Regions from separate parts of the Uniformispora flossi genome, predicted to be linked through region 1. Evidence: riboswitches for the same ligand, from Rfam matches in the RefSeq annotation. Region 1 holds a riboswitch; the other holds the start of a gene.
What was found. Region 1 has a riboswitch for ZMP and ZTP ahead of ACPA54_RS20825 (bifunctional 5,10-methylenetetrahydrofolate dehydrogenase/5,10-methenyltetrahydrofolate cyclohydrolase). Riboswitches for the same ligand answer to the same signal wherever they lie in the genome.
Positions count from the first base shown of each region.

Region 2: linked by a shared signal. The riboswitch ahead of ACPA54_RS23280 (serine hydroxymethyltransferase) and the one ahead of ACPA54_RS20825 (bifunctional 5,10-methylenetetrahydrofolate dehydrogenase/5,10-methenyltetrahydrofolate cyclohydrolase) in region 1 are both predicted to bind ZMP and ZTP.

Region 1 is NZ_JBMULZ010000009.1:70,149-73,542, forward strand. It holds gene ACPA54_RS20820 (molybdopterin-dependent oxidoreductase) at 1-1,539, shown strand, start outside; ZMP/ZTP riboswitch at 1,617-1,742, shown strand; gene ACPA54_RS20825 (bifunctional 5,10-methylenetetrahydrofolate dehydrogenase/5,10-methenyltetrahydrofolate cyclohydrolase) at 1,764-2,639, shown strand; gene ACPA54_RS20830 (hypothetical protein) at 2,727-3,107, opposite strand; gene ACPA54_RS20835 (helix-turn-helix domain-containing protein) at 3,370-3,394, shown strand, end outside.
Region 2 is NZ_JBMULZ010000011.1:30,686-34,079, forward strand. It holds gene ACPA54_RS23270 (LppU/SCO3897 family protein) at 1-551, shown strand, start outside; gene ACPA54_RS23275 (hypothetical protein) at 582-1,103, opposite strand; ZMP/ZTP riboswitch at 1,400-1,489, shown strand; gene ACPA54_RS23280 (serine hydroxymethyltransferase) at 1,545-2,807, shown strand; gene ACPA54_RS23285 (FHA domain-containing protein) at 2,848-3,394, opposite strand, start outside.

The DNA.
Region 1 (3,394 bases):
ATGGCCGTGGTGCACACCCTGTTCGACGAGAAGCTCGTGGAACTCGGCGACGCCGCCCCGCATATCGCCGGAGTCGACCAGGTCGCCGCACTCGCCCGCGACTGGACCCCCGAATCCGTCGCCGCCACCTGCCGCATCCCGGCCGACCGCATCCGCGAACTGGCCCGCGAACTCGCCGCCGCCGAGTCCGCCGTCGTCTACGGCCGCATCGGCCTGTGCAACCAGGAGTTCGGCACCCTCGCCAGCTGGCTCGTCGACGTCGTCAACATCCTCACCGGGCACTTCGACACCCCCGGCGGGCTGATGTTCCCCAAGCCCGTCAACTGGTCCGTGGCGACGCTCACCCAGGGCAGCAAGAACGCCGACGGCGCGCCGTTCGGCCGCTGGCACTCCCGCGTCCGCGGCGCCGCCGAAGTCCTCGGCCAGGTCCCGGTGTCCTGCCTCGCCGAGGAAATCGACACCGAAGGCGAAGGCCGCATCCGCGCGCTCATCACCATCGCCGGAAACCCGGCGGTCAGCGCCCCCGGCGCGGCCCGCCTCCGCGAAGCGCTGCCCAAACTCGACGCGATGATCAGCATCGACAACTGGATCAACGAGACCACCCGACACGCCCACGTCATCCTGCCCGGCCCCGGCCCGCTGGAAAGCCCGCACTTCGACGACCTGATGTGGAACTTCGCGGTCGGCAGCGCGGGCAAGTGGTCCGAGCCGGTCGTGGCACCCGAGGACCCGGACCGGCCCGCCGAATGGGAAATCGTGCTGCGCCTCGCCGCGATCGCCGCGGGACAGCCCGCCGCGGGCGTCGACGTCGCGGCCCTGGACGACATGTGGTTCGGCGTCCTCGCCCGCGCCTGCGGCCTCGACCCCGACGAGATCCTGCCGCACTACGACCACGGCGGCCCGGAACGCATCGTCGACCTGTCCATCCGCACCGGCCCCTGGGGCGACCGCTACGGCCGGAACGAAGACGGCCTCACCCTCGCCGACTTCAAAGCCGCCCCGGACGGCATCGACCTCGGCCCGATGGTGCCGCGCGTCGCCGAAATCCTCACCACGCCCACCGGCAAGGTCGAGATAGCCCCCGACTACATCACCGCCGACCTGCCCCGTCTCCGCGCCCACCTCGACCGGGTGGCCGACCCGTCGACGCTCCTGCTGGTCAGCCGCCGCCACCTCCGCTCCAAGAACTCGTGGCTGCACAACGTCCCGGCTCTCGTCGGCGGGTCCAACAAGTGCACCCTGCTGATCCACCCCGACGACGCCGCCCGCAGCGGCCTCCACGACGGCCGCCCCGCCGAAGTCGCCTCCGACGAAGGCGTGATCGAGGTCGCCGTCCAGGTCACCGACGAGATGATGCCCGGCGTCGTCTCCATGCCCCACGGCTGGGGCCATGACGAACCCGGCACCCGCATGGACACGGCCCGCAGTCACGCGGGCGTGAACTCCAACATCCTCGCCCCCGGCACCTTCGTCGACGCGATCTCCGGCAACGCCGCCGTCAACGGCATCCCGGTCCGCGTCCGGGCCGTGGCAGGCTAGGACCGCCGGGGCGGTTCGGGGACGGTCCCGGGACGGAGAAAACCATCCGGGACCGCCCCGACCCCTGGGTTACAGTGGCGCCAGGCCGTGACTGGCGCTGCGGGACCGTGCGGGAGCACCGTCCCCAGGGTGGGACAACCACCGGGGAGCGGCCCGACACGACGTCGTGCGATGAACCGCAGCCGTGCGCCTGGGCATTCCCCGTGGAGCCCCAGGGAGCCCGCATGACCCCGGAAACCCGCCCCGTCGCAGGCCGTCTGATGGACGGCACCGCCCTGGCCCGGCAGACGCTCGACGCAGCCGCCGCGTCCGCCGCCGCCCTCGCCGCCCGGACGGGCGTCGCGCCGTGCCTGGCCACCGTCCTGGTGGGCGAAGACCCGGCGTCCGTGACCTACGTGCGCATGAAGCAGAACCGCTGCGCGAAAGCCGGCATCGCGTCCCGGCACGTCGCCCTGCCCGCGAGCACCGGAACGGCGGAACTCGTCGACACCGTCGCCGCGTTGTCCGCCGACCCGGCCGTCCACGGCATCCTCCTGCAGCACCCGGTCGGCGCGCACATCGACGAACGCGCGGCCTTCGAAGCGATCGCCCCCGAGAAAGACGTCGACGGCGTCACCATGCGGTCCTTCGCCGCCATGGCGTTCGGCCTGCCCGGCTTCGTCTCCTGCACACCCGGCGGCGTGATGCGCCTGCTCGACGCCTACGCCGTCGACCCGCGCGGCAAGCACGCCGTCGTCGTCGGCCGCAGCCCCATCCTCGGCAAGCCCGCCGGGATGCTGCTCCTCGCCCGGGACGCGACGGTGACCTACTGCCACTCGAAGACCGCCGACCTCCGTGCCCGGCTGCGCGACGCGGACATCGTCGTGGCGGCGGTCGGACGCCCGCGGTTCATCCACGGCTCCGACCTCAAACCCGGCGCCGTCGTCGTGGACGCGGGCTACAACCCGGGCAACGTCGGCGACGTCGACTTCCCGTCCGCCCTCGAACGCGCGAGCCTCATCACCCCCGTCCCCGGCGGGGTCGGGCCGATGACCATCGCGGTGCTGCTCGACCAGACCGTCCGCGCCGCGGAGCGGCAGCTCGGCAGCGTCCAGGTCTAGATCGTGTCCGGCGGGTTCTGCCCCGCCCGGCCGACGCCTGCCTGGTCGACGGCCGGGCGGGGGCCGCGGGGCCGGGTGGCCGCGCGGTCAGGGGGTGCGGTCGGCGGATCCGGCGCGGAGGGCGGCGGTGCGGCAAGGGCGGCACGCGAAGACGGGCGTGCCGGACGCGAGGCGGCCGATCGGGCGCAGCGTGGGGTGGGCGGTGTCGCAGGCGATGCACGTGCGGCCGCGGCGCTGGGCGTCGGTGAGGGTGTCCGCGGGGCCCGGCCACGGCTCCCGGGCGGCCGGGCCCGCAGTGCCTCGGGGGCGGCGGAGGACCGCCGCGACCAACCCGGGCAGCCCGCCGCCGGGCGTGGCCCCGTAGGCCCCGGAAAGGGGCTCGCGGGGCCACGCCGACGGGCGCGCGGCGGAGCGGTCGCGCCGACGCGGGGTTGGGCGGCCGCGGCGGGTGATCCGGACGACGGGCACGGCACACACCTCGATGCAGGGGCAGGGGTGTGCGGGCCCCCGGCCTTCCGGACGGGCCGCGAACGCGGCCCGACGCGCCCCGCCGCGTCCCACCCGTCAGGTGGTCGGCGGCGGCTTCGAGGGTGGCGGCCCTCGCGGCCATCCTCGCGACGTGCTTTGCTGCGGGGCAACGTCCATTTTTTGAACGGTTACCGGGCAGCGCGGCCGCGACCTATGATCGGCGCCGCCGGAGGTCCGGCAGAGCCGGGGGAGCGACGAGCCGATGCCACGAGACAGCACCAGGACGG
Region 2 (3,394 bases), on a different contig from region 1:
CGCAGGCGTACGGCGAGTACGTGGACGGCGCGTACGGCGCGTACGGCGGCCCGGGCGACCCGGGCCACCTGACCGTCGAGCCGATCGGCTGGTACGGCGCCGACCCCGCACCCGGCCCCACGCCGGGCCCGATGCCGACTCCTGCGGCCGACCGCGCCCTCCCGGCGCGGGTGGAGCCGTCCGGTGCCGAGGTGGCTCCGGGGCCGGCCGCGGGCCGTGCGGCACGGCGTCCGCGCCGGCGGCTCGGGAGTGCCGCCCGGGTCGCGTTGGCCGGGGGCGTGGTCGCGTTGCTGGGCGTGTTCGGCTACTGGGGCTGGTCGTACTACCAAGGCGATCCGCGCAGCGTGCAGGAAGGCGACTGCATCGCGGCGCTGACCGGCGACGACATCCGCCCGGCGTCGTGCCAGGATCCGAACGTGAAGTTCCAGGTGCAGGAGATCTTCACCAATACGGCGGACACGGCGGCGTGCACGTCGGTGCTCGGCTCCACCAATCCGCTGGTGGTCAAGCGCGACGGGCGCAGCGACGTGTGGTGCGTGGGGCCGAAGTAGCCCTGCGCCGGTGTTCTGCCGGCGCCCCGGTCAGTGCTGCGGGGCGCCTTCCGCTTCCGGCTCCGGCTGGGGCTTCGGGGCCGGTTCGGGGACCTGGCGCGGTTCGGCGCGGCGCGGCGCCGGCATCTCGGTCTCCAGCAGGAGCAGGTCGTCGCGGCGGCGCTCCTTCAGCAGCCACCACGAGCTGAGGTAGAAGACCGCGGGGATGCCGGTGGGGGCGAGCAGCCAGAGCGGGCCGTCCAGGGTGACGGCCAGGATCGCCGTCCACAGGTGGATCATGCCCAGGGTGGCGGCGCGGCCGAGCGCCCCGAAGCCGTCGCGCAGCGTGTCGCGCACCGCGAAGATGCTCCCGGCGCACAGCGCGGCGAGGCCGGCGGTCAGTACGGCGGCGAGTATCAGCAGTTTGTCGAGGCCCGCGACCTCGTCGCCCTCACGGCGGACGGCGACGGCCATGACCCCGAGGGAGCCCGCGCCGAGCGCGAGGGCGGCACCCTCGACGACGAGGACCGCATACAACGTGCGTAGCAGGGCTGTTCGCCTGCTGCCCCTCATGAACTCCCCCGCAATCCCCGGTGCCCAGGCCCGGGTTGTCCGCGGCAGTTCGTCCAACCGGTCGCTTTCCGGGCATTCCCCGTGTCGTTTGTGGAGCACGTTACGCCTGTGGACCCTGCCAGACGTGAGCGACCCCCGGGTGGCGGATCGGTAACGATCGTGGTCCGGCTCGGAACGCTGCTCTTTACAGGGCAACGTACCGTGCCGACTATTGCGGGCAAATCGGATGATAAGCCGCGGATTCCTGGGCTGTTGCGGTGATTTCGTTCGCGGCCGGCTACGGGCGTGGCTTACGTTGGCGGTGCCGCGACTGGCGTCGACGTGGAACCGACCACGAGGGAGCGGCAGCGCAACCGCGCGTGGTGCCGTCCGCCTGGGCACCCGGGTCCGACCTGTGTAGGAATCGACCCGGGAGGAATACCCGTGGCTGCATCCGAACTGATGGACCGTCATCTCGAACTCTCCGCCGCCGACCCCGAGCTGGCCGGGCTGGTGCGCGCCGAAGAGCGACTCCAGCACGAGACGCTGCGGATGATCCCCAGCGAGAACTACGTCTCCGCCGCCGTGCTGGCCGCCACCGGCTCGGTGCTCACCAACAAGTATTCCGAGGGCTACCCCGGCCGCCGCTACTACGAGGGCCAGCAGGTGATCGACCCGGTCGAGAACCTGGCCCGGGACCGGGCGAAGGCGCTGTTCCGCGCCGAGCACGCCAACGTCCAGCCGTATTCGGGTTCGCCCGCCAACCTGGCGATGTACCTGGCGTTCGCGCGTCCGGGCGACACTGTGATGGGCATGGCGCTGCCGATGGGCGGGCACCTCACGCACGGCTGGGACGTGTCGGCGACCGGCACGTGGTTCCGCGGCGTGCGCTACGGCGTGCGCCGCGACACGGGCCGGGTCGACTTCGACGAAGTCCGGTCGCTCGCCCTCACCGCCCGCCCGAAGATCATTTTCTGCGGCGGTACGGCCGTGCCGCGTACCGTCGACTTCGCCGCGTTCGCCTCGATCGCCCAGGAAGCCGGCGCCCTGCTGGTCGCCGATATTTCGCACATCGCGGGCCTGGTCGCGGCAGGTGTGCACCCGTCGCCGATCGGCCACGCCGACGTCGTGTCGACGACCACGCACAAGACGCTGCGTGGCCCGCGCGGCGCGATGCTGCTCTGTGGTGCCGACCATGCCAAGGCCGTCGACCAGGCGGTGTTCCCGGGCCTCCAGGGCGGTCCGCACAACCACACCACCGCGGCCATCGCGGTGGCGCTGCGGGAGGCCACGACCGAGGAGTTCCGTGCGTACGCGCGCGCGGTGGTCGTCAACGCCGCCCGGCTGGCCGAGGAACTCAACGCCCGCGGCTACGACTTGGTCTCCGGCGGCACCGACACCCACCTGATCCTCGTCGACCTCGCGTCGACCGGCGTCGCGGGCAAGCCGGCCGCGAAGGCGCTCGACCGGGCGGGGATCGTGGTCAACCACAACGCGGTTCCCTACGACCCGCGCAAGCCGTTCGACCCGTCCGGCATCCGCCTGGGCACACCCGCGCTCACCTCGCGCGGCCTCGACCCCGGCCACATGCCGCAGATCGCGGCCTGGATCGACCGGGTGATCACCGCGCTCCGCGACGGCCGCAGCGGCGTCGAAGAGCAGGTCCGCGCCGAGGTCCGCGAACTGATGGCCGCCTACCCGGCGCCGGGCGTGCCGGTCGCCTGACCCGCCGACGGGCCGGTGACGCCGCTGCCGGAGTTGTGCCTCACCACAGCTTCGGCAGCGGCGCGGCACCGAGCTGGTCGGCGGCCCGCTGCAGGGTGCCGACCAGAAGGGCCAGGTCCGTGGGGCCGATCGGCGGTCTCCCGCCGACCCCGGGGGCCGCGGCGCGCCGCCGGTTGAGCGGGGCGCCGAGGTCCGTCCAGTCCTGGCGCACCGCGGTGGGACGCAGCGTCGCGGTGCGCGGCATGCGGCCGGTGACCCGGCCCGCCTGGAACGGATGCACCGCGCCGTCCGAACCGCGTACCAGCGCCCGGCCCGGGAACTCGGCGTCCAGCGCCGCCGCGTCGTCGATGTGCAGCACCGCCTGCGAGGACGCGGCATCGTCGACCCGCAGCGCGATCCGCAGCTCCGGCTCGGCGGTCACCTCCAAGCCCAGCGCGGGCTGCCCGGTGGTGACCGCCAAGTGCATGCCGAGGCCGCCACCGCGGTGCACGATCTCGGCGAGGCCCTTCACGAAGCCGGGGAAGTGCCGTGCCACACCGTCTATGTCGTCCACGGCCACCAGCAACCGCGGGAGCGCGAGCCCGGAT